DNA from 4 places in the Sphingobium sp. L-44 genome. Region 1 is predicted to be linked to each of the others. Evidence: riboswitches for the same ligand, from Rfam matches in the RefSeq annotation. Region 1 holds a riboswitch; each other region holds the start of a gene.
What was found. A riboswitch is a leader RNA that binds a small molecule or an ion and turns the genes downstream of it on or off. The one in region 1 is predicted to bind cobalamin.
Positions count from the first base shown of each region.

Region 2: it holds a riboswitch for cobalamin, as region 1 does, so the genes downstream of both, AC13EK_RS10290 (TonB-dependent receptor plug domain-containing protein) here and AC13EK_RS18550 (TonB-dependent receptor plug domain-containing protein) in region 1, are expected to answer to the same signal.
Region 3: it holds a riboswitch for cobalamin, as region 1 does, so the genes downstream of both, AC13EK_RS08255 (TonB-dependent receptor plug domain-containing protein) here and AC13EK_RS18550 (TonB-dependent receptor plug domain-containing protein) in region 1, are expected to answer to the same signal.
Region 4: it holds a riboswitch for cobalamin, as region 1 does, so the genes downstream of both, AC13EK_RS11650 (cobalamin biosynthesis protein CobG) here and AC13EK_RS18550 (TonB-dependent receptor plug domain-containing protein) in region 1, are expected to answer to the same signal.

Region 1 is NZ_JBSXOQ010000112.1:48,970-56,217, reverse strand. It holds gene ispZ (septation protein IspZ) at 1-223, opposite strand, end outside; gene ftsY (signal recognition particle-docking protein FtsY) at 213-1,151, opposite strand; gene mtaB (tRNA (N(6)-L-threonylcarbamoyladenosine(37)-C(2))-methylthiotransferase MtaB) at 1,151-2,392, opposite strand; gene dapF (diaminopimelate epimerase) at 2,395-3,207, opposite strand; gene AC13EK_RS18555 (threonine ammonia-lyase) at 3,248-4,240, opposite strand; cobalamin riboswitch at 4,380-4,621, shown strand; gene AC13EK_RS18550 (TonB-dependent receptor plug domain-containing protein) at 4,793-6,637, shown strand; gene AC13EK_RS18545 (FecCD family ABC transporter permease) at 6,650-7,248, shown strand, end outside.
Region 2 is NZ_JBSXOQ010000083.1:2,711-9,958, reverse strand. It holds gene AC13EK_RS10305 (histidine phosphatase family protein) at 1-143, opposite strand, end outside; gene cobT (nicotinate-nucleotide--dimethylbenzimidazole phosphoribosyltransferase) at 140-1,153, opposite strand; gene AC13EK_RS10295 (DUF1636 domain-containing protein) at 1,150-1,557, opposite strand; gene AC13EK_RS10290 (TonB-dependent receptor plug domain-containing protein) at 1,557-3,512, opposite strand; cobalamin riboswitch at 3,649-3,841, opposite strand; gene AC13EK_RS10285 (ABC transporter substrate-binding protein) at 3,908-4,768, shown strand; gene AC13EK_RS10280 (acyl-CoA thioesterase) at 4,781-5,179, opposite strand; gene AC13EK_RS10275 (S9 family peptidase) at 5,179-7,248, opposite strand, start outside.
Region 3 is NZ_JBSXOQ010000078.1:1,599-8,846, reverse strand. It holds gene AC13EK_RS08265 (HoxN/HupN/NixA family nickel/cobalt transporter) at 1-292, opposite strand, end outside; gene AC13EK_RS08260 (PepSY domain-containing protein) at 289-1,788, opposite strand; gene AC13EK_RS08255 (TonB-dependent receptor plug domain-containing protein) at 1,791-3,779, opposite strand; cobalamin riboswitch at 3,970-4,227, opposite strand; gene AC13EK_RS08250 (copper resistance protein B) at 4,290-5,135, opposite strand; gene AC13EK_RS08245 (copper resistance system multicopper oxidase) at 5,132-6,871, opposite strand; gene AC13EK_RS08240 (RNA polymerase sigma factor) at 6,878-7,248, opposite strand, start outside.
Region 4 is NZ_JBSXOQ010000088.1:63,290-70,537, reverse strand. It holds gene AC13EK_RS11680 (enoyl-CoA hydratase) at 1-353, shown strand, start outside; gene AC13EK_RS11675 (DMT family transporter) at 465-1,370, opposite strand; gene AC13EK_RS11670 (helix-turn-helix domain-containing protein) at 1,398-1,964, shown strand; gene AC13EK_RS11665 (hypothetical protein) at 2,506-2,829, opposite strand; gene AC13EK_RS11660 (MarR family winged helix-turn-helix transcriptional regulator) at 2,999-3,508, opposite strand; tRNA gene AC13EK_RS11655 (tRNA-Gln) at 3,671-3,745, shown strand; cobalamin riboswitch at 3,923-4,134, shown strand; gene AC13EK_RS11650 (cobalamin biosynthesis protein CobG) at 4,415-5,467, shown strand; gene AC13EK_RS11645 (precorrin-8X methylmutase) at 5,467-6,096, shown strand; gene cobI (precorrin-2 C(20)-methyltransferase) at 6,093-6,815, shown strand; gene cobJ (precorrin-3B C(17)-methyltransferase) at 6,812-7,248, shown strand, end outside.

The sequences.
Region 1 (7,248 bases):
GCATCGGCGAGACCCGGCCGAGCTTCACCTTGGAGATGATGACGGCGATGACGATCGCGGCCATGAAGGCGGCGGTGCCAAAGCTCATGGCGGTGATCGGGTTGCCCGCACCCCAGAACCAGCCCGCGCCCTTGTAGCTCAGGAAAAAGACCAGCAGCGGCCCGAAATCGAGCGCGAGGCTGAGGCTGCCGCCATGGGCGGGCTTCTTGGCGTCAGCGGGCATAGGCTGTCCCCGCGATCGCGCGTGCCATGTCGCCGGCATCGAAGGGGCGCAGATCCTCGATCTTTTCGCCGACGCCAATGGCGTGGATCGGCAGGCGATATTTCTCCGCCGCCGCGACCAGCACGCCGCCGCGCGCGGTGCCGTCGAGCTTGGTCATGACCAGGCCGGTGACCTGTGCGGTTTCCTTGAAGACTTCGATCTGGTTCAACGCATTCTGTCCCGTGGTGGCATCGAGGACCAGGACAACGTCGTGCGGGGCGGCCGGGTTCAATCGGCCGAGCACGCGGCGCACCTTGGCCAGTTCGTCCATCAGTTCGGTCTTGTTCTGCAGGCGGCCGGCGGTGTCGACGATCAGCACGTCGATGCCGGTGGCCGTCGCCTGCTTGACCGCGTCGAACACGATGCCGGCCGCGTCGCCGCCTTCCTTGCCAGCGACGATGGGCACGCCGAGGCGTTCTGCCCAGACCTTCAACTGGCCGATCGCGGCCGCGCGGAACGTGTCGCCCGCCGCCAGCATCACGCCATAATCCTGTTCCAGGAAATTATTGGCGAGCTTGGCGATGGTGGTGGTCTTGCCCGATCCGTTGACGCCGATCACCAGGATCACCTGCGGGCGCGGAAAGGCTTCGATCTCCAGCGGGCGGGCGACCGGGGCCAGCACCTTCTCGATCTCCTCCGCGATGATCTCGCGCAGATATTCCTCGGTCAGTTCCTTGTTGTAGCGCCCTTCGGCCAGGCGATCACGAACCCGGCCGGCCATGACCGGGCCGAGATCGGACATGATCAGGGCTTCCTCAATCTCGTCGAGGGTCTGGTCGTCGAGTGCGGCCTTGGTGAAAAGGCCGGTCAGATTCTCGCCGAGCTTGTCGGATGTGCGCTTGAGGCCGCCGAAGAGGCGGTCGCGCCAGCTGGTGCCGGTGTCAGTCATTATTGCGCCTCTTGCGCGATCAGCGCGCCATTCTCAAGGCCGCTGATGCGGGCCGCGACGATCGTGGAGGGGGGCTGGGGCGTGGTGAAGCGCACCGGCGCGAAATTTTCGGCATGGCCCGACAGGCCATTGCGTTCGACCAGCACCGACTGGCGGGTGCCGACCAGCCGGGCGAGCCAGGCGTCGCGCTGCGCCGCGCAGGCATCGCGCAGCAGCGCGGCGCGCGCCTTGATGGTGGCGCGATCCAGCTGGGGCATGCGCGCGGCGGGCGTGCCGGTGCGCGGCGAATAGGGGAAGATATGGCCATGGACGATGTCGCAATCGGCAACCAGCGCCAGGCTGTTGGCGAACATGGCATCATCCTCGGTCGGGAAGCCGGCGATGATGTCGGCGCCGATGCTGATGTCCGGGCGGACGGCCTTCACCCGCTCGACGATGCGCACGGCATCGGCGCGGGCATGGCGGCGCTTCATGCGCTTCAAGATCATGTCGTCGCCCGCCTGCAGCGAGAGATGCAGATGCGGCATCATCCGCGGCTCATGGGCGATGAGGTCGAACAGCCGCTCGTCAATCTCGACGCTGTCGATCGAGGAAAGGCGCAGCCGGGGCAGGTCCGGCACATGGCGCAGCAGTCGTTCGACAAGCTGGCCGAGCGAGGGGCTGCCCGGCAGGTCGGGGCCATAGCTGGTGACATCAACGCCGGTCAGCACGATCTCGCCATAGCCCGCGTCGACCAGTTGCTTCGCCTTGTCGATCACCGCGCCGGCGGGCACGGAGCGGCTGTTCCCCCGGCCATAAGGGATGATGCAGAAGGTGCAGCGATGGTCGCAGCCATTCTGCACCTCCAGAAAGGCGCGCGCATGTTCGGCAAAGGCGCTGGCCATGTGCGGCGCGGTGTCGCGCACGGCCATGATGTCGGAGACGTTGACCTTATCCGCCACCGGGGCGAAGGCGGCTGCCTCCAGCTTCTCCCGGTTGCCGATCACGCCGTCCACTTCCGCCATGGCGGCGAAGGTCTGGGGTTCGGTCTGGGCGGCGCAGCCGGTGACGAGGATGCGGGCGTCGGGGCGGTCTCGCCTGGCGCGGCGGATCGCCTGCCGGGTCTGGCGCACGGCCTCGGCCGTCACGGCGCAGCTGTTGACGACGATCAGGTCGTCCTGTGCGCCGGCCATTTCGCGAATAGCCTCGCTCTCCGCGATGTTGAGCCGGCAGCCCAGGGTGATGATGTCGGGACCGGGCACGGTCAGAAGCGGTCCCAGTCCGCCTCGCCGTCGAACACATGGGTGGCGGGGCCGGTCATGCGGATCGTGCCGCCCGGTGCCCAGTCGATCTCCAGGTCGCCGCCCGGCAGGCTGACCGTCACCGGGCCGGCCATCAGCTTGCGCCGGATCGCCGCGACGGCGGTGGCGCAGGCGCCGGTGCCGCAGGCGCGGGTGAGGCCGGCGCCGCGTTCCCAGACGATCAGGCGCAGATGCTGCGGGCCGACGACCTGCGCGAAATTGACGTTCACGCGGGCGGGGAAGAGCGGATCATGCTCGATCAGCGGGCCGAGGCGCTCGAAATCGACCGCGTCCAGATCCTCGACGAAGAAGATCACATGCGGGTTGCCGACATTGACGGCGGCCGGCGCGGGCAGGTCTTCCCAACTGGCCGACATCGTCAGCGTGTCCATCGGATAAGCGAGCGGGATCGCGTCCCAATCGAAGCGGGGCGCGCCCATGTCGACGCTGGCGCCGCCGTCCACGCCCTTGGCGTCGAGCAGCCCGGCCCTGGTCCGGATCAGCACGTCCTTGCCGACGAACAGTGGCACGCAGCGGGTGGCATTGCCGCAGGCTTCCACTTCCGAACCGTCGGAATTGAAGATCAGCATCGACACGTCGGCCTGGTCGCCGGTCTCGGCATCGCCGATGACGATCAACTGGTCACAGCCGATGCCGGCATGGCGATCGGCAATGGCGCGGGCGCGCGCCTCCGTCATCGCGACCGGCGCTTGGCGCGCGTCGATCACGACGAAATCATTGCCCAGACCATGCATCTTGGAAAAGCGGCTCATCATGGCGCCGCATTTAGTGCGGGACGGGGCAAAAGACCAGCGGTCAGGCGTTCGGGCCGCCGATGATCGCGGCATAGGTGGCCGGATCGACATTGGCGCCGGAGATGACGAGGGCGGTGGCGCCGTCGGTGGGCGGGGCGAGGCCGGCAAGCATGGCGGCGAGCGCGACTGCGCCGCCTGGTTCGACCACCAGCTTGAGCATGGTGAAGGCGAAGCGCATCGCGTCGCGCACCTGATCGTCGCTGACGACCAGGCCGCCGGCCAGCAGGGCATGGTTGATCGGGAAGGTCAGCGCGCCGGGGCTGGGCGCCAGCAGCGCGTCACAGATGCTGCGCGCGTCGGGCGAGACGCTTTCGCGCACGCCGCTGGCAAGCGAGCGGGCGGTGTCGTCGAAACCGGCGGGTTCGACCGCATAGACGCTGATGTCGGGGCGGGCGGCCTTTACCGCTGTCGCCGTGCCCGCGACCAGCCCGCCGCCACCGCAGCAGACGAGAATCTGCTTGAGGTCGGCGCCGGCGGCCTGGGCCTGCTCCAATATTTCGAGGCCGATCGTGCCTTGGCCGGCGATGATGAAGGGATCGTCGAAGGAGGGAACCAGCGTCGCGCCGCGTTCGGTGGCCAGGGCGGTGGCGATTGCCTCACGGCTCTGGGTGAAGCGGTCATAGGGGACGACCTCGGCGCCGAGCGCACGGGTGTTGGCGGTCTTGATCGCAGGGGCGTCGGCCGGCATCACGATCGTGGCGGGAATGCCGAGCAGGCGCGCGGCAAAGGCGACGCCCTGGGCATGATTGCCCGAGGACCAGGCGACGACGCCCGCCGCGCGTTCCGCAGCGTTCAGTCGGGCGAGGCGGTTATAGGCGCCACGGAACTTGAACGATCCGCTATGCTGGGCGCCCTCGAACTTCACCAGCACCCGCCGGCCGCAATGATCGTTGAGTGCGGCATTCTCGATCAGCGGGGTGCGGACCGCCGCCGGCGCGATCAGCCGCGCGGCATCGGCGACGTCGGCGGCAGTGATGGCAAGCGAATCGGTCATTTGGCGTCTCCCGGTAAGAGGCCCCTGCATAGCCGCCCGCCGGCGCCGCGCAACGATCCGCCGGGGCGATCCTGGCCCGCTTGGCAGGGCTTGTGCTTTGGCTTATGGGGGCCGCGCGCCGGGGTAGTCAAAAGCCCCGGACGCGCATGATCGCGCCGGTGCCCGCAAGGGCTGAAAACGGGAATGCGGTGCGGGGGGCGCAGCCCTTCCAAATCCGCGGCTGTCCCTGCAACTGTAAGCGGTGAGCGCGATGCGCAGGGTTCCCAGGCTCTTCAAAAGGGGAGGGCCGGAACCGGCCACTGGACCGATAGGTCCGGGAAGGCTGGCGCATCGCTGCCCTGACCCGCGAGCCAGGAGACCTGCCGGCGTCTGGTCGCTCTTGCCCTGGCCCAGGGGATGGCCATGGCGCGGTGTTTCCGTCGAGCGACGCCCATGGCGGCCGGGGCCGCATCGGTGCGTGGGGCGGGGCGCTGGCGTCTTCCCGATCCTCACGCAGCGACCGCTTGTGCGGACGCCCCGGTTCCAAATCGACGGACGCCGGGGGACGATAAAATGAAGACGTTGGGGATTTCGCTGATCGCGCTGCTGGCCGCTACGCCGGCATTGGCCCAGGATGACGATATCGTCGTCACCGCTTCGGGCATCGCACAGCCGCGCGACGAGGTCGGCCAGGCGATCACGGTGATCGATGCCGACACGATCAGGACGCGCCAGGCGGTCGATGTCGTCGACCTGCTCGCCACCACGCCGGGCGTCCGCTTCAGCCGCAACGGTTCCACCGGCGGTGTGACCGGCGTGTCGCTGCGCGGCGCGGAGACGACCCAGACGCTGGTGCTGATCGACGGGGTCAAGGTCAACGACCCGAGCGGCATCGGCGACGGCTATGATTTCGGCCATCTGTTGACCGGCAATATCCGCCGGATCGAAGTGCTGCGCGGCTCCAACTCGGTGGTCTATGGCAGCCAGGCGATCGGCGGCGTGGTCAATGTGATGACCGGCGCGCCGAGCGAGGGTTTCGAGGTCAATGCCGCGGCCGATTATGGCTATAGCGACACGTTGAACGCGAAGGCCGATGTGTCGGGCACGCGCGGCGCGGTGTCGGGCGGCGTGGGCGTCGCCTATTTCAACACCGACGGCATTTCCTCGGTCGGCCGGTCGTTCGGCGGCGTCGAGAAGGATGGCTATGAGAATATCGCCACCAATGCCAAGCTGAAGATCGCCTTTTCCGACAGCCTGAGCCTCGACCTGCGCGGTTACTATATCCATGCCGATCTCGACTATGACAGCTTCTTCGGCGCGCCGGCCGACAGCAGCGACGTCAGCAAGCTGGACCAATATGTCGGCTATGCCGGGATCAACCTGGCGCTGCTCGACGGCAAGCTGACCAACCGCGCCGCCGTTACCTGGATGCGCAACGACCGCGACTATTATTTCGTGCGCGGCACCGACCCGGACTATGGCTATTCGGGCACCAATCTGCGCTTCGAATATGAGGGCGTCTATGCCCCGGTGGATCAGGCCAAGCTGATCTTCGGCTATGAGCATGAGCGGCCGGACTATGAGTATTTCGGCTTTGGCGACATAGCGAGCGCGAAGGCGAATATCGACAGCGTCTATGCGCTGGCGGTGGTGAAGCCGCTCACGGGCCTGGCCGTCACCGGCGGGCTGCGCCATGACGATCATAGCCAGTTCGGCGGTGCGACCACCTTTGGCGCCAACGCCAATTACACGCCGAATGCCGGCGCGACCAATATCCGCCTCTCCTATGGCGAGGGGTTCAAGGCGCCGTCCCTCTATCAGCTCTACGACACCTATAGCGGCAACAGCGCGCTGCGGCCGGAGCGGTCGAAAAGCTATGATATCGGCTTCGACCAGAGCCTGGACGGGGACAAGGCTATGCTGTCGCTGACCGCCTTCCGGCGCGATACCCGCAACCAGATCAATTATGATTATGCGACCTACACCTATGGCAATCTGGACCGGACCCGCGCCAAGGGCGTGGAAGCGACGCTGACGCTGAAGCCGGTCGAGGCGCTGACGGTGGCGGCATCCTACAGCTATGTCGATGCGCGCGACCGGTCGGGCGGGGCCACCGACGGCAATCGCCTGCCGCGCCGCGCCGCCAATGCGGTCAGTGTGTCGGCCGACTATCTCTGGTCCTTCGGCCTGTCTACCGGCGCGACGCTGACCATGGTCGGCGACAGCTATGACGACACGGCGAACACGCGCCGGCTCGACGGCTATGCGCTGGCCGGGCTGCGCGCGTCCTTCCCCGTGGGCGACCATCTGGAAGTCTATGGCCGGATCGACAATCTGTTCGATGCGGATTACGCCACGGCCTATGGCTATGGCACCTATGGCCGGTCGGCCTATGGCGGCGTGCGTGTCCGCTTCTAAGGAGCGGCGCGCATGAGCGGGCGGCGGCATCCTCTGTTGCTGCCGGGGCTGATCGCCCTGCTGCTGGTCGCGGCTATCGCGTCGGTCGCGCTGGGATCGGTGACGATCGCGCCGGCCCGCATTCTGGCGGTGCTGGCCGGCGGTGGCGACATGGTGGCGCGCGCGATCGTCATCGACCTGCGCCTGCCGCGCATGGCGATCGGCCTGCTGGTTGGCGCCATGCTGGGCCTGTCGGGCGCGGCACTGCAGGGCTATCTGCGCAATCCGCTGGCCGAACCCGCCGTGCTGGGCGTGTCCAATGCGGCGGCGCTGGGGGCGGTGATCGCGCTCTATTTCGGCCTGTCCGAATTGCATCCGATGGCATTGCCACTGCTGGCGATCGTCACCGCACTGGCGGCGATCGGCGCGCTGTTCCTGCTTGCCGGGCCGTCGGAAAGCCCGTTGACGCTGATCCTGGCGGGTATCGCGGTCGCAACGTTGGCGGGGGCGGGGATCAGCCTGGCACTCAACCTGTCGCCCAATCCCTTTGCCGCGATGGAGATTATGAGCTGGCTGATGGGCAGCCTGGAAAATCGCAGCATCGACCATCTGCTGCTGGCGCTGCCCTGCAT
Region 2 (7,248 bases), on a different contig from region 1:
ATCATCTCGATCTCCAGCCCCTCCGCCTGCGCCAGGCAGGCATCGATGCCCGCGCGCGTCGGCACGCTGTCGGTCCGCCCCAGCAACAGGCCGGGCGTCTCGGGCGCGCCATGCCGCAGCAGGTGGAGCGGCATGCCCATCATGTCGCGGTCGACACCGCCGCCTCGGCAAAGGTCGCCATGCCGCTATGCGCGGCTACGGCCGCACGGACGATATTGGCCGCCACCGCCGCGCCGCTGCCTTCGCCCAATCGCATGTCGAGGCGCAGCAGCGGTTCAAGGCCCATCCGCTCCAGCAGCAGGCCATGGCCCGGCTCGGCCGAGCAATGGCCGGCCAGGCAATGGTCGGCAAAGACCGGCACCTGCGCCACCAGCGGCGCGATCGCGGCGCAACTGATGAAGCCGTCGAGCAGCACCGGCACGCCCAGCTGGCGGGCGCGCAGCACCGCGCCGGCAATCGCCGCCAGTTCGCGTCCGCCCAGCCGGCGCAGCGTTTCGAAGGCGCTGTCCGGCGCATCGGCATGGAAGGCGAGCGCGCGATCGATCGTCGCGATCTTGCGCGCGATCCCCTCGCCATCGACGCCCGTGCCGGGACCAACCCAGTCGCGGACCGCACCGCCAAAGCTGCGGGCGCTCAGGGCTGCGGCGGCGGTCGAATTGCCGATCCCCATCTCGCCCACGACCAGCAGGTCCAGATCCTCTTCGGCCGCCGCCGCGCCGATCGACAGCGCGGTCAGGCACTCCTCCTCGGTCATGGCGGGGGCAATGGTGAAGTCCGCCGTTGGCCGGTCCAGATCGATCGATCGCACCGCCAGTTCCAGCCCGGCGACACCGGCGAGCGCATTGATCGCCGCGCCGCCGGCGGCGAAATTGGCGACCATCTGCGCGGTCACGGCGGCGGGATAGGCGCTGACGCCATGGACGGTGAAGCCGTGATTGCCGGCAAAGATCGCGGCACGCGCCCGCTTCAGGCGCGGCACCGCGCGCCCCTGCCAGCTTGCCATGAAGATCGCGACATCCTCCAGCCGGCCGAGCGCCCCCAATGGCTTGGTCAGTTCGGCCTGCCGCGCGCGTGCCGCCGCGCTCGCCAGTTCCTCGGCCGGCGGCAGGTTGGCCAGGGCATTTTCGAAATCGGTGACCGAGGCGAAGCTCATTCGACGACAAATCCTTCCGGCGGGGTACGGGTGATGAAATGGCCCTTCACGCCTTCGGGCCATTCGCGAAAGGCGACGCGGCCATGCTCGCTGGCGGCATAGGCGATAGCGTAATCGAGGATCGCGCGCGCCGCATCGGCATCCGGTGTGAACCGCCCCATGACATAGCCGACCTTGCCCGGCGCGCGCAGATGGACGGTGCAATGATCCTGGCAGGCGAACAGGCAGGGCATGTCCTGCACCGCGACGGCGGCATAGCGCGGGTCGGAGGCCTGCACGCTGCGCAGCGCCTCCGCCAGCCGTGCCCCGCCGCGCACGCCCTCCCCGTCCTCCCGCGCTTCGGCCGAATGGCGGCAGGTGCTGCAGGCGACGATGGCGGGGCCGGGTTCGACGGGGCGCAGCATCAGAAGCGCCCCCGGAAGCCGGCATAGATGCTGCGCCCAAGCGTGCCATAGCGATAGGCCGTCATATAATTCTCGTCGAAGAGATTTTCGACGCGGGCGAACAGGCGCAACGCCGGGGTGAGCGCATATTCGGCGCGCAGGTCGACCAGCGTATAATCGTCCAGCCGCGTCGTGTTGGCCGCATTGTCATAGCTGTGGCCGGACCAGCGCACCGCCGCGCCGGTGGTAAGGCCGAACGGCCAGGCATAGCTGATCGAACCATTGGCGCTGTTGCGCGGCCGGCGCGGCAGCCAATTGCCTTCGTTCGCAGTGCCGTCCGAACGATCCTCCGCCACGGTCCAGCTATAATTGCCGTCGATGGTCAGCCCCTTGACCGACTCGATCGCCACCTGCGCCTCTATGCCATGCGCCTTGGCGCGCGCGACATTGAGATAATAGCCATAGCGGCGGGTGGTGGTGCCGGGCGTAAAGCAGAGCGGATCGGTCGAGCTTGTGGAACAGCTATTATAAATGATCTGGTCGGTCGTCGTCCGGTCGAACCAGGTCGCGCCCAGTCGCAGTTTCTCGCCAAAGAAACGCTGCTCCGCGCCCGCTTCCCAGCCATGGGCGCGTTCGGGATCGAGCGCCTGATTCCCATATTCGGAAAAGAGCTGATAGAGGGTCGGCGCCTTGAACCCCTCACCATAGCTGGCGCGCAGCACCGTCCCGGTCGGCAGCGCCCAGACGCCCCCGGCGGAAAAAAGGGTCCGGCCGCCATAGCGGTTATGATCGTCATAGCGCAGCCCGCCGGTCAGGGTCAGGCCCGTAATCGGCTGGGCATTGAGCTGGCCATAGACGCTGGTGATCTCCGCCTTGCCGCGGGCCGGGTCGGGAATCGGCACCGAAAGCGACGCCGAAGGCGACACGCTGCGGAAGCGGCTATTCTCATTCTCCACCCCGAACAGCGCGGTCCAGCCATCGGCGATCGCGAAGCTGCCCTGATATTCCAGCCGCTGGTTGCGCCCCGCCGCGTCGAACGTCTGCTGGCGCTGGTTACGCGGATCATAATTTTCGCGATCGGTGTCGGTATAGCCATAGCCGAAGCGGTTGCGGAAGCGACCGTCGAGCAGTGCGACGTTAAGGCCGGCATAGCCGACAAATTCACGATTGGTGCCATAGGCGGGGCTGTCCGCGCTGGTGGCGTCGAAATCGACCCGGCCATCGGAATAATAGCCGCGCAGATCGGCGCTGATCCCGTCCGCCAGCGCGACCTCGACCCGGCCGGTGACGCTGCGGTTGGTATAGCCGTCCTTCTCCTTGCCACCAAAGGCCGGGCTGATCGCCGAGATGCCGTCGGTGGTAAAACTCTGGCCGCCGATCCGCCAGCTGACCGGGCCGGTCTTCCCGCCCAGCGCCGCGCGGGCGCTGACCGTGTCGCGCGACCCCGCCTCGATATCGAAGCTCCCCTCCAGCGCCTTTTCGGGCATGGCGGTGACGACATTGACGACGCCGCCGATCGCCTGGCTGCCCCACAGGGTCGACTGGGGGCCGCGCAGCACTTCGATCCGCGAGGCATCGCCGACCAGCAGGTTTGCGAAATTATAGCCGCCGCCGGCCGAGGAGGGATCGTTGAGCTTCACGCCGTCGATCACGACCACGGTCTGGTCGGATTCCGCGCCGCGGATGCGCAGCGACGTCGCCGTGCCATAGCCGCCATTGCGCGAGATGCTGACACCGGGCGTGCGCAACAGCAATTCGGTGACGCCCAGATCCTGCGCCCGATCGATCGCGGCCTTGTCGAGCACGGTAACGGAGGCCGGCACCTGATCGACCGGCGTAGCGAGGCGGGTCGCGGTGACGAGGATAGAGGATGCGCCGGCATCGGCAGCGGCATCGGGCGGTGGTGCCTGCTGCGCCTCTTCGGCGAAAGCGGTGGTGGAAAGAAGGACAGAACAGAAAGTCAGATATTTGAACACATAAGCCCCCGGACGAGGGACCGCATCCCAGGGACGATATCGGTGCCCGGCCGGGCGCGACATGATCCCCGCAATTTGCGGTCCACCTGTCGCCACGCGGGTTCACCCCCGTCCGCTCGGCACACCCTGTCCGCGCGAAGGACGACCGCGACGGGCAGGTCTCCTGGCTCACGGGTCATCGCTGATTCATGCCGCCTTCTCAGAACCTTGCGGTCCCAATGGCATGTGGCACAAAGGCTCGCCGCTCACAGTTGCAGGGGCAGCCGGGGTCTTGAACCCCATTCCCTTTTCATCCCCGTTGCCGGGGAACCTGTCGCAGTCCGGGCGATAGGCGAGCCCGACTGGAGCGTCAATCTTCCTTGCCTGGCGGAGCGCGCCGGCTAAGGGAGGTGGCCATGCGGATATTTGCGCCCATCGGCCCCGGCAAGGGGATGATCGCCCTGATGATCGCCCTGGTCGGTGGCGCCACATTATGGGCAGCCACCGCGCGCCAGCCTGCCAGTGCCAGCAAACGTCCGCAACGGATCGTGTCGCTCAACCTGTGCGCCGACCAGTTGCTGGTCGCGCTGGCCGATCGCGACCAGATTGCCGGCCTGACCCATAATGCCGCCGATCGGCAGATGTCGGCGGTGGCTGCCGTAACGAAGGGCCTGCCCATCCTCGACGGATCGGCCGAACAGATTTTGGCGACCAATCCCGATCTGGTGATCGGCATGCCGGCGCGGCGCAATCCGGCGATCGCCATCCTCAAGGCCCAGCATTATCCCGCCGTCGATCTGCAAAGCGCGGACAGCTATGCCGATATCGTCGCGTCGATCCGCACCGTGGCGCAGGCGATCGGCCATGCCGACCGCGGCGAAGCGATGATCGCGCGGATGGACCGGGAACTCGCCGCCCTGCCCCGCGCGCCGAAGCCCAAAGTCGCGGCCTATTATCAGCGGCGCGGCTACATGACCGGCACCGGCACGCTGGTCGACGACCTGATGACGAGGGCGGGGCTGCGCAACCTGGCCGCCGACCTTGGCAAGCCAGCGATCGCGCAGGTCAGCCTGGAGGAGATGGTCGCCGCCCGGCCCGACTATCTGATCGTCGAGAGCGCCACCGACCGCATCACCGACCAGGGCACCGAAATGCTGCATCATCCAGTGCTGCGCGACATAGCGCGCATCAGCCTGCCCCAGGCCTGGACCGTGTGCGGCGGACCGGCCTATGTGCAGGCAGCCCGCGCCCTCTCCCAGGCCGTCAGCGCCCGCTGAAGCTGGGCCGGCTCAGCCCTCGATGAAGTTGGCGGCGACTTCGGCCGGCACCCGCATCAATCGGCCGCTTTCCTTGTCGATCATCGCCCAGGTGGATTTGGCCGACACCTTCACCTTGCCGTCCGGCCCGGTGAACTCGATCAGCCGGTCGAACCGCGCGCCGCGCGGTCCTTCCGGAATCCAGGTGCGGCCCGACACGACATCGCCCTCGGTCACGTTGCCGCGATAATCGACCTCATGCCGGGTCACGACCCAGATATAGGCATCGACATGGGCCGGGTCGGCATCGGTCATCCAATGTTCGACCGACAATTGCTCCATCCACTGCACCCACACCGCATTGTTCACATGGCCCAGCACATCGATATCCTCGGGCCGCGCGGTGAATTGCTTGGTGAAGCTCGACGCCATCAGCCTTCCACTCCCAGCTGCCACAGGATGAACGCAAATTCCTCCGCGGTCTCGTGCAGGCTCTCGAACCGGCCCGACTTGCCACCATGGCCCGCGCCCATATTGGTCTTGAGCAGCAGGATATTGCTATCGGTCTTGGTCGCGCGCAGCTTCGCCACCCATTTGGCCGGCTCCCAATAGGTGACGCGCGGGTCGTTCAGCCCGGCGGTCACCATCAGCGGCGGATAATCCTGGGCGCTAACATGGGTGTAGGGATCATAGGACTGTATGGTGCGGAATGCGGCCTCATCCTCGATCGGATTGCCCCATTCGGGCCATTCGCCCGGCGTCAATGGCAGCGTTTCGTCCAGCATGGTGTTGAGCACGTCGACGAACGGCACATGTGCCACCACCGCGCCCCACAGGTCGGGATCGCTGTTGATGACCGCGCCCATCAGCTCGCCGCCGGCCGATCCGCCCGAAATGCTGATCCTGCCCTTGGCCGAATAGCCAAGATCGATCAGCCCCTTCGCAACATCGACGAAATCGGTGAAGGTGTTGGTGCGCTTGTCGAGCTTGCCGTCCAGATACCATTGCTGGCCCATATCGTCGCCGCCGCGAATATGGGCGATGGCAAAGGCAAAGCCGCGATCCAGCAGCGACAGGCGGCTGGTCGAGAAACCCGGCTCCATCGCCAGCCCATAGGCGCCATAGCCATAAAGGTGCAGCGGCGCGCTGCCATCGCGGGGGAAATCCGCGGGATAGACGATCGACACCGGAATCTGCGTGCCGTCGCGCGCCGGGATCATCAGCCGCTCGGTGGCGTAGCGGCTGGCGTCATAGCCCGAGGGAATTTCCTGGACCTTGAGTATCTCCAACTCACCCGTTGCCAGATGATAATCATGGATGGTGTCGGGCGTGACCATCGATTCATAGCCGATGCGCAGCTTCGTCACCTCATATTCGGGATTGTCGTCGAGACTCGCCGAATAGCTGGCTTCCGGGAACGGAATGCGCTTTGCCGCATGGGTCGCATAATCGCGCAGTTCGATCTGGTCGAGCCCGTCCTGCCGCCCTTCGGTGACGTAGAAGGTCTTGAACAGGGTGAAATCGGTCAGGTAGAAATGGGCGTCGGCGCCGATCACTTCATCCCACTGGTCGGGCGCGTCGAGCGATGCCTTCACCAGCCGGAAATTGGGATGGGTGTCGTTGGTCTTGATGTAGAGCGTGCCCTCATGCTCATCGACATCATATTCGCGGCCGGCCTTGCGCGCGGAGACGAGCAGCGGCGTCGCGGTCGGATTGTCGGCCGGGATCAGCCAGGCTTCGCTGGTGACATGGTCGCCGGTCGCGATGACGATCCATTTTTCCGATGAGGTGAGGCCGATCGAGACGCGGAAGCCCTCATCATCCTCATGGAACAGCTCGACATCGCTCTCGACGCTCTGGCCCAGCCAGTGCAGCCGCGCATTGTCGGTCCGCCAATTTTCATTGGCGAGGCCGTAGAGCAGCCCCTTTGAATCGCTGGTCCACACCAGCGACGACAATGTGTCGGGAATGACTTCGGGCAGGATTTTACCCGAAAACAGATCCTTGATCCGCGCCTCGAACCGTTCGGAGCCATTGGTGTCGATGGCATAGGCCAGATAGCGGCCATCCGGGCTGACCGACATGGCGCCGAGACGAAAATAGTCATGGCCCTGCGCCAGCGCCGGTTCGTCCAGGATCAGCTGGTCGTCACCGCCAGCTGCGGGCTTGCGATACCATTTGCGATATTGCGCCCCGGTCTCGAAAGCGCGCCAGTAGATATAGTCGCCATCCTTTTGCGGGACCGACTGGTCATCTTCCTTGATGCGCCCCTTCATCTCGTGGAACAGCGTGTCGAGCAGCGGCTTGTGCGGCGCCATCGCGCCCTCGAACCAGGCGTTCTCCGCCTCCAGATAGGCCAGCACATCCTTGTCCTTGACGTCGGGATAGCCGGGGTCGCGCAGCCATGCGTAAGGATCGTCCACCGTGATGCCATGATGCGCGAAACTGTGCGGGCGGCGTTCGGCGATCGGCGGGGACAGGGGCGGCTGCATTTGATCGGT
Region 3 (7,248 bases), on a different contig from region 1:
CGATCAGCACGATCGCGCTATGGCCGATCGCGAACCAAAGGCCCACGGTCAGCGGCCGTTGCCCATCCTGCATCAGCTTGCGCGTCACATTGTCGATCGCGGCAATATGATCGGCATCGACCGCATGGCGCAGGCCAAGGCCCCAGGCGAGCAGGGCCGTGCCCATCATCACCGGTCGGTCGCCGAACAGGGCGAAGGCCCAGCCCCAGACGGCCAGATTGGCAAGGACGAGCGCCGCGATCAGCGGCACGCTGCGTCGCCGAAGCGACGCCTGCAAAGGGGTGGCGGTCATGCGGTTTCTCCGATCAGGGGCCGCACGGCGCGGGCGCGCCGCCGGCGATTGCGGACGCGGCGCAGGTCGCGCCGCAGCTTGGAAAGGCCCATCCATGTCCCCGTCCCGCAGACGAGCGTGACCATGGCGAGCAGCGGCAGGACGACCAGATCCCACCAGGGACGGGTGCGCAGCAGCGGGAAGTCGAGCCGGTGCAGCCCGTCCTGCAGCCAGCGGAAGGCGCGGCCGTTGCGGTCGAAGGCGCGGATCAGGCGGCCCGATGCCGGATCGACATAGAGGCGTGTCGCCTGCTCATCGGCCAGGATGACACGCCACACCGGCAGGGCGACGCTGGCCTTGTGACCATAATAATAAGCGTCTTCCTGCCGCAGCAGGACGATCGAGCCAATCGCCGGACCGTCATGGAGCGCCGCGCGCAAGCCCGCTTCCGACAAAGTGGCAGGCCGGCCAGCAGCGTCGAAACGCTGCGCCTTGCCAGCCCGATCGATCGCCACCAGATGGACGGCACCAGCAAAGGGCACTGCTTCCAGCCGAACGATACCCGTCGGCAAGGCAGGCAGCGCCGCGATCGCTCGGCGCGCATCGCCCCAGGCGAAGTCGCCGTTCAGCCGCTGGCGCTGCGTCATCATCGCCTCGCTGTCCAGCAGCCCCCAGGGGTTCATCGACAGCAGCCCGCTCGCTACCCAGGTCAGCGTCACTATGCCGAAGAACAGCCCGGCCATATGATGCCACCACCACAGGCCCCGATAGGGCGATCCGATGCTGCCGTCGCGGCGCCGGCGCAACCGGGCGATGCCGACCCACAGGCCGGTGATCGTCAGGAAGCAGCCGATCAGCGAGGTCCAGATGACGACCTGGCTCCACAGCGCGCCATCCTGTCGCAGGATCGTGGGATAGAGCCAGTGCGGCACCGCGCCGAGCCAGCCCCAGAAGCGCTGGAAGCGGGTGGTCAGCTGCACCACCTCCCCGCTCCTGCCCGAGACATAGGCCTGCGTCCCGGCCGCATCGGCATAATCGACGCGGTAGAGCGGCGCATTACGGCGGAAGGTCTGGACCGTCCACTGGTCCATCTCCGTCTGCGCGATCCGCTCTGGCGGGCCCGCAATGGCGCTGTTGCGGCCGAATTCGCGCGCGATCCTGTGGATATTTTGCGGATCGACCTGCTCGACCGGTTTCCCCGACGCCCAGTCATGGGTGCCGGCGGAGACCCGCATCTGCGGGATGGTGCGCGTCGGATCGAGCGCGGGGGTGACCCGCAGCACAGGCCGCCCCGCCATCATCTCGATCCGGGCGGCGGACAGCATCATGGCGTCGGGCAACATCCCTGCCTGCCCGGCCGACAGCTTGAGGGGCGTGAGCCCCCCAAGCTGCGCGGCCGGTGTCAGGCGCGGATAGTCGACATAGAGCATCACGAAGCCGGACAGGCACCACAGCGTCATGACCGCGCCGATGATGATGCCCAGCCAGCGATGCAGCAGCAGGACCGGCCGCAACATGGTCAGAAGCTCAGGCCATAGCTGACCCGCAGCGTGCGCGGCACGCCCCGGTAGAAGTAGAGGAAGCGGCTGTTGCTGCCATCCAATACCCCTGCGTCACTGACCGCCGAGCGATAGCCGGTGGAGGCATAGTCGCGGTCGAACAGATTCTCGACATTGACGCCGAACCGGTTGCGCCGCGCCTGGTCCAGCCACAGATGCGCACCCGCATCGACCACGGCATAATTGCCATAGTTCATCCGGCCAAAGCCCGATGCGGTCGACCAGACATCGCCCACCCAATTGGCCGACAGATTGGCGCCGAAGCGGCTGGCTTCCGGCGCATAGACGATCGCGGCGCGGCCATATTGTTCCGGATTGCGATCGCGCTGCACCGAACTGCCCTGATTGCGGACGCGCGACCAGGTGTAGCTGGCCGACAGGCCCCAGCCACCGGTCAGGTCCGCATTCAGCTCCAGCTCGGCGCCTTCGGCCCGCACCTTGTCGCGAACGTTGATATAGGTGCCGTCGGGAAAGGCCGGATCATCATAGGTCGTGTCGATCAGATCGGTGATGCGCCGGTTGAAATAGGTCGCTTTCCAGCGGATCGCTCCGCCGGCCAGCGCGCCGCCCAGCGCGGCGTTGAGGTTCAGGCTCTCCTCGGGCTTCAGGTTCGGGTTGCCGACCTCGCAACAGGGATCATTGCCATAAAGCTGCGAGGCGTCGGGCAGCACGAAGGAGGTGCCGCCATTGGCCTCCACGAACAGCGCGTCGCTGACATCATAGCGACCCGAGACGTTCCAGATCGTCTTTTCCGATCCCTTCGCCTTGTTGTAGCGCAGGCCCGCCGCGATCCGCCCCTTGCTCGACAATTCGTCATTGGTGCGCAACTGGAAGATGCCGGCATGGACCTGTTCATCGGTCGGCGCGATCAGCAGGACGTCGTCGCGGCCGTTGAAGCTCTGGAAATCATAGCCGATCAGCGTGTCGATGCCGCGCAGCATGTTGAGCTGCACCACCGCGCTGCCGCCATAATCCTGATAGCCCCAGAAGGTGCCGGCCGGGTAGATGACCTGCGGCGGGCCCGCGGGCACGGGGTTGCGGATCTGGACATAGGCAGTCTTCCAGTCGTGGAAATAGCCCTTGAGGAAGAATTGCACGCCATCCTCGCCGGTATAGTCGAGCCGCAGGCTGGCCACTTCCTCGTTGCGGTCGTTGCGGCTCTGTTTGGTCCGGGTCGCGCTGATATTGTCGAGATCGGCCTTGGTATGCTGGTAGAGCGCGTTGAGGCGCAGGTCCGGCGCGATATCATATTGATATTTGATGCCCGCCGACCAGAGGTCATAGCCGCGCGCGCGATCGGTGGCGCTGGGCTGCATCACGTCATAAGGGCGATAGCCGTCCGACTGGCTGCGATTGGCCCAGACCACGAAGCGATGCTGGCCGATCGCGCCGCGAACATAGCCATCCAGGCTAGTGCCGGCAAAGCTGTCGAGGCTGGCATTGACTTGGCCGCCCAGATCATCGCTGAAGTCGCGGGTGACGACATTGATGACACCGGCCGCCGCCTGGGTGCCGTAGAACAGGCTTTCGCCGCCTTTCAGCACCTCGATCCGCTCGATCATGCTGGCGGCCATAGTGTCGTTGGGCGAGGTGCCGCCATAGAGGCGGTTGTTGAGGCGGATGCCGTCCATCGTCCACAGCACATCCTTGGTGCGCGAACCCTGCAGCGCAATGTCGACATAGCTGAACGGCCCGGACTGCGACCGGATGAACAGGCCCGGCACCGCTTCCAGAGCGCGGGCGGTGTCGATCGCGGCGGCATCGCGGATCTGCGTGTCGGTGACGATCTCGATGGCATGGCCATAGCGCGACAGTTGCTGCGGCAGCGTCTCTTCCAGGCTGGTGCCGGTGACGACGATGCTGTCGCCCTCCGCCTCATCGGCCAGAGCCGGCGAGGCAAAGGCAAGCGAAAGGGCCAGGGCGGCCCGCGAAACGATAATGGACTTCATTTATTCCCCCATCCGGCGCCGCGTTCGACGGGCGGGGGCAACCTTCACGAGCGGCACGCGCGCGAACGTCCGACACACGCGCCGGCCGGGCGCCCAAGGGCAACCGACGCGCGTCGTCGCAGCGGCCCCAGCCGCTCGTTCGTCGCTCAGACGGAAGTTACCGTGCCGCGGCCATCCCCTGGACCAAGGCAAGAGCGACCAGACGCCGGCAGGTCTCCTGGCTCACGGGTCATCGCTTGATGCACGGCCTTCCCAGGCCTCGCAGGATTTAGCGTCCGGCCCAGTGGCTGGCGGATCGGTCATTCTGCCGTCCGCACATATGCATCGCGCTCACCGCTTACAGTTGCAGGGACAGCTGCGGATTTGGACGACACCCTGCATGAGAGGGCCATCCGCACCGCATTCCCTATTAAGCCCCTTTCGGGACACCGGCGCGATCATGATCCCATGCCGTGCGGCGCAGGATCGGCGGGATCGATAATCGAATATCAGGCGGGCTGCAAGCCGGTCTCAAAACCAGGCGCGCAGGCCGATGACCAGGCTGGTGGCGGATGGCTTATCGCCGGCGGCACGGGCATAATCGGCCGTGTCGCCCAGCTTGCGCTCCCAATTGACGCCGACATAGGGCGCGAATTCGCGAGCGATCTCGTAGCGCAGCCGCAGCCCCAGCTCGATATCGGACGGGCCGGCGCCGATCCCCAGTTCGGGCACATGTTGCGCCGCCAGATTGAACTCGGCGGCGGGCTGCAGGATCAGCCGCTGGATGATGCGCTGGTCATAGCTCGCCTCCAGCCGCAGATGGGCGTCGCCCCTGGTCGACAGAAAGGCTTCGGCCCCGACCTCGAACCAATAGGGCGCCAGGCCATCGATGCCGATCACCGCATAGCTGCGCTCCGGCCCTTCGCCGAAATCCTGCCGCACGCCCGCCTGCAGGTTGAACCAGGGGTCGATCGCCCGGCTGTAGAGCGCCTGAACCTCGGCCCGTTCGAGCGATCCGCCGAACGTCCCCTCGCCTTCGCTCTTGACCGCGAAGCGGTTGATGTCGCCGCCGATCCAGCCCTCGCCTTCCCAAGCATAGCCATCCGCGCCCTTGCCGGCGCGATATTCCAGCCGATCGAGCATCCATTGCGAATAGGTCATGCCGCCCCCTTCCGCGATCATCGCCGCGCGGGCGCGGGCCATGGCAGCGCGGTCATAGAGCGCGTCGGCGGCATGATCGGTCGGCACCGGCGGGGCCGTGCCCTGTGGGATCGCAGCATCGGTGGTGGGCATACTGTGGCCCATCGCGCCATGGTCCATGGTCTGGGCCTGCACCGGCGCAGCGGCGGCGAGCAGCAGGAGCGCGATCAGCTTCATGCTGCATCCTCCCCATGGCGCACCGTCACGACCCGCATCATCCCGGCATGCATGTGCATCAGCATATGGCAGTGGAAGGCCCAGTCGCCCAGCGCATCGGCGGTGAAGTCGAAACTGACCTTGCCGCCCGGCAGCACATTCACCGTATGCTTGCGCGGATTATGCGCAGCCGCGCCGGTCACCAGTTCGAAGAAATGACCATGCAGATGGATGGGATGCGGCATCATCGTGTCGTTGATCAGGGTCACGCGCACCCGTTCCATATGACGGAAGGCGATCGGCTCGGCCCCTTCCGACAGCTTCACCCCATCGAACGACCACATATAGCGTTCCATGTTCGCGGTCAGATGGATGTCGAGCGACCGGGTCGGCGTGCGCAGGTCCGTGTTCGGCGTCAGCGACCGCAGATCGGCATAGGTCAGCACCCGATGGTCGACATCCTCCAGCCCCGTCGGCCGGTCAACGGTGCGATCGGCCGGCATCGGCGACAGGGTGGCGACGCCCGGCCCCATTTTCACGCCCGGCGCGACCGACTTGTCGCGCATCTTCATGCTATGCCCCGTCATGGCGTCATTGGCCGGCTGGCTGAGGTCGATCACGCCGCCATGGCCCATGTCCATGCCGCCCATGTCCATGCCCATGTCCTTCATGCCCAGCAGCGGCCGGGCGCGCCGATCGGGCACCGGCGCGACCATGCCGATCTGCGGCGCCAGCGTGGCGCGGACCAGGCCCGACCGGTCGATCGCCTCTGCAATCAGCGCATAGGGCTTCGCCTCGCCGGGCTGGACGATCACATCATAGGTTTCGGCAATGCCGATCTGTAACTCGTCGGTCTCGACCGGCTGGACATCCTGCCCGTCGCACTGGACCACGGTCATCGACAGGCCGGGCAGGCGAACATTGAAATTGGTCATCGCCGACGCGTTGATGATGCGCAGCCGCACCCGCTCGCCCGGCGCGAACAGGCCGGTCCAGTTCTCGGCCGTGCCCATGCCGTTCACCAGATAGCTGTAGGTCGCGCCGGTAACGTCGGAAATATCGGTCGGGTCCATGCGCATCGCGCCCCAGTCGATCCGGTCCTTGAGGCCCTGATCCTTCCCCGCCAGCAGCCCCGCCAGCGTCTGGCGCTGCATGTTGTAATAGCCGCCCATCTGCTTGAGCCGTTGCAGCAGCCTGTGCGGATGGACCGGGCTCCAGTCGGCGAGCAGGATCACATGCTCCCGGTCATAGGCCACCGGATCGGGGCCGGCGGGATCGATGATGATCGGCCCATAAAGGCCCATCGCCTCCTGCATGCCCGAATGGCTATGATACCAGTAGGTGCCCGCCTGCCGCACCGGAAAGCGATAAATGAAGGTTTCACCGGGCATGATGCCGGGAAAGCTGATGCCCGGCACGCCATCCATCTGGAAGGGCAGGATCAGCCCGTGCCAGTGGATCGAGCTATCCTCCTTCAACCGGTTGGTGACGGCGATGTTGACACTCTGACCCTCGCGCAGGCGGATGAGCGGCGCGGGCGTGCCGCCATTGACGCTGATCCCATGCGCCGATCTGCCGCCGGTCGCAAAATGCCCGTCGCCAATGCCGAGCGCGATCGTCTCGCCCGACAGCGCGCCCTGGGCAACGCCATGTGTGCCGGTGGCGGCCCAGCCGGGCAAGGCCTGTGCCAGCGCCAGCGCGGCGCCGCCCCGGATCAGGCTGCGGCGGTCGAGAGGGAGGGAGGGCAGATCGATCATGCCCCTCTATACGCGCGCCGCGTCGCTTTCCCTCAACATCTCCTGCAATTGCTTGCGGGCGCGATAGAGGCGGGTTTCCACCGCCTTTTCGGTGACGCCCAATATCTGCGCGACCTCGGCCTGGCTCATGCCCTCGATCCCCCGTAGCAAAACCACCTCGCGCAGCGCCACCGGCAGCGCCGCTACCGCCGCCTCGATCCGGGCGACGCCGGCGCGGGACTGGGCCGCCTGTTCGGGATCGGGCGCCACGTCGGCGACATGGGCCGCATCCTCGATCGGCCGGGCGAAGCTGAAGAAGCGACGGACGGCACGGCGGCGCGCCCAGTCATGGCATTTGTTGATCGTGATCCGCGCGATCCAGCCGCGAAAGGGCCGGC
Region 4 (7,248 bases), on a different contig from region 1:
CCGGCTCCAGCCTGCTCGCGCCCGCGATCATGGGCCATGCCAGGGCGGCGGCGATGCTGATGCTGGGTGAGCCGATGGATGCGGAAGGGGCCGATCGCGCCGGTTTCGTGACGGCGATCGTGACGGGGGACGCGCTGCTCGACCATGCCCGCGCCAAGGCGGCGGCGCTGATGGCCAAGCCGCCCCAGGCGCTGATGGCGACGCGCCGGCTGATGAAGGGCGATCCGACAGTCTTGCAGGCACGCATCGCCGAAGAAGCCCGGCTGTTCCGCGAAGCGCTGGCCTCGCCCGAAGCGCAGGAGGCGTTCATGGCCTTTTTCGAAAAGCGCGCGCCGGTCTTCAAGCGGGCCTGACCAAGTCCCTACCTCCGTTCGTTTCGAGCCTGTCGAGAAACGGAGCACAGCCAAGAGGCGGCAAATTGTGCTACCCGCTTCTCGACTGGGCTCGAAGCGAACGGGGATGTTTCAGTTCGTCTTGCCCCGTCGCTCGAACTTCAGTTCGCTCACGATCACGGCGGCGATGATCAGCAGCGCGCCGGCCAGCGCCGTGGCGGGCTGGCGGTCGCCCGCGATCCGGCCCAATATCCCGGCCCAGACCGGCTCGCCGGCATAGATCAGGGTCGCGCGGGTCGGCGATACGGTGCGCTGCGCCCAGTTCATCACGAACTGGATCAGCGCCGTCATCGCGCCCAAGCCACAGGCCGACAGGATCACCGTCCAGGAAAAGGGCGGGATCGCCTCACCCATCGGCGCCATCAGGCCGAAGGCGAGCAGCGACGTGACCGCCAGTTGCACCAGCGTGACGCGGGCAATGTCGACCTTGCCGGCCCACAGGCTGATGAAGATGATTTCCAGCGCGATCGCCAGCGTGCTGATCAGCGTCAGCGCCTCGCCCTTGCCCAGCGACAGCCCTTCGCGCGGGGCCGCGATCAGGATCAGGCCGGCAAAGGCCAGCGCGACGCCGACCCAGCTGGTCCAGCGCGGCCGCCGCCGCAATATCGCCCATTGGAGGATCGGCACCAGCGGCACATAGGCCGCGGTGATGAAGGCGGATGTGCTGCTGGATATGGTCTGCAGCGCCCAGGTCTGGAGCGTGTAGCCGCAGAAGATGCCAAGGCCGATCATCGACCCGGCCAGCAGTTCGCGCGCCGTCAGGCCACGCAGCACCGGCCAGGCGAGCGGCAGCGCCAGCAGCGCCGCCGTGCCGAAGCGCATCCCCACGAAGAAGAGCGGCCCGCTCTGCTGCATGGCATGATGCACGATCAGGAAGGTCGCGCCCCACAGCACGGTGATCCCGATCAGCGCGAGTTCGGGACGGCCGATGATCAGCCGGGGCGCAGGGCTCTTGTCGAGGGCGGCATTGTGCAACATAATGCACATCGCGTTATGAGCAATATATTGCACAGTCAAGTCGAAGTCCCGCGCCCGGACGTTCTTTCCCATGTCGCGGGCAATATCCGCCGCCTGCGCGCCGCCAAGGGGCTGAGCCAGGATGCGCTGGCCAGCGCGGCGGGGGTCAGCCGGCGCATGCTGGTGGGGATCGAGAGCGGCGAGGCCAATGTCAGCCTGTCGACGCTCGACCGGCTGGCGCAGGCGCTGGACGTCAGCTTCTCGCACGTCGTGCGCGCGCCCGACATGCCCGACAATAGCCGGATCGATACCCTCGCCTGGCAGGGCGAGGATGCGCATAGCCGCGCCACCCTGCTCGGCACCGTGCCGGCCGCGCGCGAGGCGGAGCTATGGACTTGGTCGCTGGCGCCGGGCGATCGCTACCCGGCCGAGGCGGACGCCGCCAACTGGCACGAGATGCTCTATGTGGTGGAAGGGGTGCTGACGGTCGAGATGGATGCCGGCACGCGCACGATCACGGCGGGCGACTTCCTCATCTTCAGCAGCGACCGCCCCTATGTCTTCGTCAATCGCGGAACGGACCTGCTGCGCTTCGTGCGCAACGTGGTTTTCTAGGCAGCGCGGACGAATGGCCAGATGTGGTGGTGGGAGTTGACTGACCTTTATCTCGTCATGCCAGCGAAGGCTGGCATCTCAGGCAGGCGCACGCGGCATAAACGGATAGCGCTAGACGGCTGGCCTCCTGCTTCCACCGCTTGAGACCCCAGCCTTCGCTGGGGTGACGGAGTTGGGTGGGTAGCGGCCATCCCACCAACGTCATGCTGAACTTGTTTCAGTATCCATCAAGCCTAACAAGCCATTGGTCTCTTAGGAGGCATGGACCCTGAAACAAGTTCAGGGTGACGAAGATAGTGCGGACGGCTTTTGGTCGAATTCCGACAATCATTACAGACGTCACCCTGACGAAAGTCAGGATCCATTCTGCACTAGGCCAGATAGAGAGCGCTGAAGCGATCCCGGATCAAGCCTGTCCTGAGCCTGTCGAAGGGGCCGGGATGATGAAGATGGAAATAGTCACTGCCAGTCGCATCCAGGCCGACCGGATATATTCTCGCGGCCTGAGGCCGGGCCTCCCCATGGGGAGGCCCGATACGTCTCAATGGCTGTCGTTGCGCAGGTCCTTGCCGGCCTGCTCCAGCGAGGCGCCGACATCCTGCTTGGCTTCCTTGCCCTCGCGCTTGGCATCGTCGGCGGCCCGGTCGGTCGCGGCGCCGATCCGGTCCGCGCCATTGTCGATCGCGGCGCCCGCGCGGTCGAGGCCGTTGTCGATCCTGGCGCCGGCATCGTCGACGGCGTTGCTGACGTCATTGCCGATCGCGGAGCCGGCATTTTCCAGATTGTCCGATGCCTTTTCCGAGCAGGCGGACAGGCCGAGGCCCAGGGCGGACAGGGCCGTGATGGCCAGAAGGGGTGCGCGCATGATGTCTCCTCATTGCGTTGGCAAGGCTTAGGCAGCGCCGCATCATATCTGACGCGGCGCTGCCAAATTCCTTGTTGTCGCATCGTTTTAAGCGGAAAACCGGTTCCCACTTTTCCGCACGACGCTCCTAAAAGCGCGGCAGCGGCCATAAGGTTGCGTGCTTTCGCGATCAGCCGCCGCTGAGGCCGAACACCATCGACCGGTCGGCATCGGGGATCAGACCCTCCATCACCCGCCAGAAACCGGTGACGGAACCCTGTCCGGCCTGGGCATAGGCGGCCGCCATCTTCTCGCGCAGCGCGCGGAAAAGCTCGGCCTCCAGCGCGCGGCCGGCGGGGCTGAGGCGCAGCAGTTTCTGCCGCCGGTCGCTGCTGCCGGGCCGGGTCTCGATATAGCCGCGCTCGATCAGGTCATTGAGCACCCGGCCGAGCGATTGCTTGGTGATTGCCAGCAGGCGCAGCAGATCCTTCACCGTCAGGTCGGGCTGGCGCGAGATGAAATAGAGGGCGCGGTGATGGGCGCGGCCCAGGCCCTGCGCCGCCAGCCCCTCGTCGATCGAGCGGGTGAGCGCGGAATAGCCGAAATAGAGCATCTCGATGCCGCGCCGGATTTCGTCCTCGCGCAGGAACAGCGGCGAGGCCGGTGCGATCTGGCTGGGCGAGGGGGCTTGGACGGACATCGGCGCGGGTTTCCGGTTGCAGGGGCGGGGGCGTGGGGTTGATCCCTAAGATGGGTTGGGCGGGAAGGAAAGGGAAAGGCGAAGTCCATCGTCAGGAGGGCTTTTCTTTCGTGCATCAGCCGCTATATGGCGGTCCCGCGCTGACTTGGATCGGCGCATTGCTGGGGCGTCGCCAAGCGGTAAGGCAGCGGCTTTTGATGCCGCCATGCGCAGGTTCGAATCCTGCCGCCCCAGCCATAATTTTCGGTATCCGACGCCGCGTCGCTTTCCTTGCTTCCGGTTTCCGTTTCGGCATCTTCCGTCGGTATGCCTTGGGCGTCGAGCCGGCAGCGGGACTGCCGATACCCATTCCATGTCTTGGCGAAGACCGATGTTTCGACTAGGGCATCACCGATGCGCCGGTTCATGCTGGTGCATTGCATAACTGACGCCGGTGTTCCGCAAGGAACTTAATCGGGAATGCGGTGCGGGGGCCTGGCCCCTTATTCCGCGGCTGTCCCTGCAACTGTAAGCGGATAGCGCGATGCACGAGCCCATGAGGGCAGCCACTGGACAGAGCGTCCGGGAAGGCGTGCATCCCGCAACGACCCGCGAGCCAGGAGACCTGCCGGCGTTTCGGTCGCTCTTGTCCTGACCCAGGGATTGGTCATGGCACGGTCTCTCTTCCGTCTGGGCGGCGAAGCGTGTGGCTGGGGCTGCACGGCCGCGTGGTGTCGGGCGCCTGTCGCGCCTGCCTGCCGCCTCGCGCCGACCGGCGATGCCGGCAAGCCCCGCCTGGTTGCGTCCCGGCGCGCGGAGGATGTGCCTGTGAGCCAGACCGGCGCGGGCAGTGATAGGGCGACCGCGAACCATGCGGTGGCTCGCGGGCCGGCCGTTCGGGGCTGGTGTCCCGATGCCTGGCGTCCGATGGCGGCGGGCGACGGGCTGATCGTGCGCGTGAAGCCGCGCCTTGGCCGTCTTTCGGCCGCCGACATGACGGCGCTGGGCGAAGCGGCGATCGCCCATGGCAACGGCCTGATCGACATGACCCGGCGCGCGAACCTCCAGATCCGCGGCGTGCGCGACGATAGTTGGCGCCCCTTGCTCGACCGGCTGCTCGACCTTGGCCTGGTCGACCACGATGCTCGGCGCGAGGGCGCGCGCATGATGATGGTCGCGCCGGACTGGCGCGAAGGGGATGACAGCCATCGCATCGCCCGCCAGTTGCTCGATCGCCTGGACGAACTGCCGGACTTGCCGGGCAAGATGGGCTTCGTCACCGATGCCGGCGCTGCGCCGCTCCTGTCCGGCGAAGCGGGGGATTTTCGCATCGAGCGGGCGCGGGACGGCGGCCTGATCCTGCGCGCCGAGGGGCGGGCACAAGGCGTGCCGGTGGACAGCGGCGGCGAAGTGGATGCGCTGCTCGCGCTCGCCCGATGGTTCGTGGAGAGCGACGGCGCGCGCGCGGGGCGCATGGCCCGGCATGATGCGCCCCTGCCGGATTGGGCAACGGGCATGACAGAGGCGGCGTTGCCACGCCCGCGACTGGTCCCCGGCGCATGGGATGGCGGCTTGGCCTATGGTCTTCCCTTCGGCCAGATCGATGCGCGGCATTTTCTCGACGCGCCGGCCATGCGGCTGACCCCGTGGCGCATGCTGCTGGCCGAAGGACAGGTGCCTGGCCTGTCCGCCGACGCTGCCGACCCGCTGATCCATGTGGAGGCCTGCCCCGGCGCGCCTGCCTGTCCGCAGGCGAGCGTGGAGACGCGCGACCTCGCCCGCCAGTTGGCCCCCCATGTGGCGGGCCGCCTTCATGTCTCCGGCTGCGCCAAGGGCTGTGCCTGTGCGATGCCGGCCGACATCGTGCTGACGGGGCGGGACGGGCGCTACGACCTTGCCTTCCATGCCCGCGCAGGATCGGCGCCCGTCCGTCCTGACCTCACCGCCACCGACCTTCTTGCCCATTTCGGAGCCTGTTGATGCCCCATGATTATGAGAGGGACGGCGCGGCGATCTATCGCCAGTCCTTCGCCACCATCCGCGCCGAAGCCGACCTCGGGCGCTTTGCTGCCGAGGAGGAGCCGGTCGCTGTGCGCATGATCCATGCCGCGGGCATGGTGGACCTTGCGGGCCATATCCGCTTTTCGCCGGGCTTTGCAGCGGCGGCGCGGCAGGCCCTGGCCGAAGGGGCGCCGGTGCTGTGCGATGCGCGCATGGTGTCGGAAGGGGTCACGCGCGCGCGCCTGCCCGCCGACAATGCCGTGCTCTGCACCTTGCACGACACCGCCGTGCCGGACATGGCGCGGGCGATGGGCAATACCCGGTCCGCCGCCGCGCTGGAATTGTGGCGGCCGCATCTTGCCGGGGCACTGGTTGCCATCGGCAATGCGCCCACGGCGTTGTTCCACCTGCTCGACATGCTGGAGGATCCGGCCTGTCCGCGCCCCGCAGCGATCATCGGCTGCCCGGTCGGCTTCGTCGGCGCGGCGGAATCCAAGGCGGCACTGTGGGCGGCGCAGCCGGTCCCCTGCTGCGTCGTCGACGGGCGGCTTGGCGGCAGCGCGATCACGGTCGCGGCGATCAATGCGCTGGCGAGCCGCGCGGAATGAGCGGCACCGTCTATGGCGTGGGCCTTGGCCCCGGCGCGCAGGACTTGCTGAGCGTGCGCGCCGACCGGCTGGTGCGGGGGGGACGGCATGTCGCCTATTTCCGCAAGGCTGGCCGGCCGGGGCAGGCGCGCCGCATCGCGCAGGGCATGTTGCGGGACGATGCGATCGAACTGGCGATGGAATATCCGGTGACGACCGAAATTCCGCTCACCGATCCGCGCTACAATGATTGTTTAGCCGCCTTCTATGCCGACTGCACCGGTCGGCTGCTGGCGATCGCGGAGGCGGGCGAGGATGTGGTCGTATTGTGCGAGGGCGATCCCTTTTTCTACGGCTCCTTCATGCATCTGCACAGTCGGCTGTCGGGGCTGGTCCCGGTCGAAGTGGTCCCCGGCATCATGGGCATGTCGGGGGCGTGGAATGCGACCGGCCTGCCGATCACCTGGGGGGACGATGTGCTGACCGTGGCGATGGCAACCCTGCCGGAAGAGGAACTGGTCCGCCGCATCCGCGATACCGACGCGCTGGTGGTGATGAAGATCGGCCGGCACCTCGCCAAGCTGCGCCGTGCGGTGGCGGCGGCCGGGCGCAGCGATGAAGCATGGCTGGTCGAACATGCCGCCATGCCGGAACAGCGCGTGACCCGGCTGGCCGATGTCGACAGGGTCACGCCCTATTTCTCGATCCTGCTGATCCACGGCCAGGGGCGCCGGCCATGAGTTTCGCGGCGGCAGAGGGGGGCTGGATCGCGATCGCGGGGCTTGGGCCGGGGGACGAAGCGCTGGTGACGCCGGAGGTCGATGCCGCGCTGGCTGCCGCGACCGACGTGGTGGGCTATATCCCCTATGTCGCGCGGGTCGCGCCGCGTGCGGGGCTGATGTTGCATCCTTCGGACAATCGGGTGGAACTGGATCGGGCGGCCCATGCGCTGGAGCTGGCGGCGCAGGGGCGGCGGGTGGTCGTCGTCTCCTCGGGCGATCCGGGCGTCTTTGCCATGGCGTCCGCGCTGTTCGAGGCGCTGGAGGCCGGCCCCGCTCCCTGGCGCGACATCGACATTCGCGTGCTGCCCGGCATTACCGCGATGCTGGCCGCCGCGGCGCGTGCGGGCGCGCCGCTCGGCCATGATTTCTGTGCGATCAACCTGTCGGACAA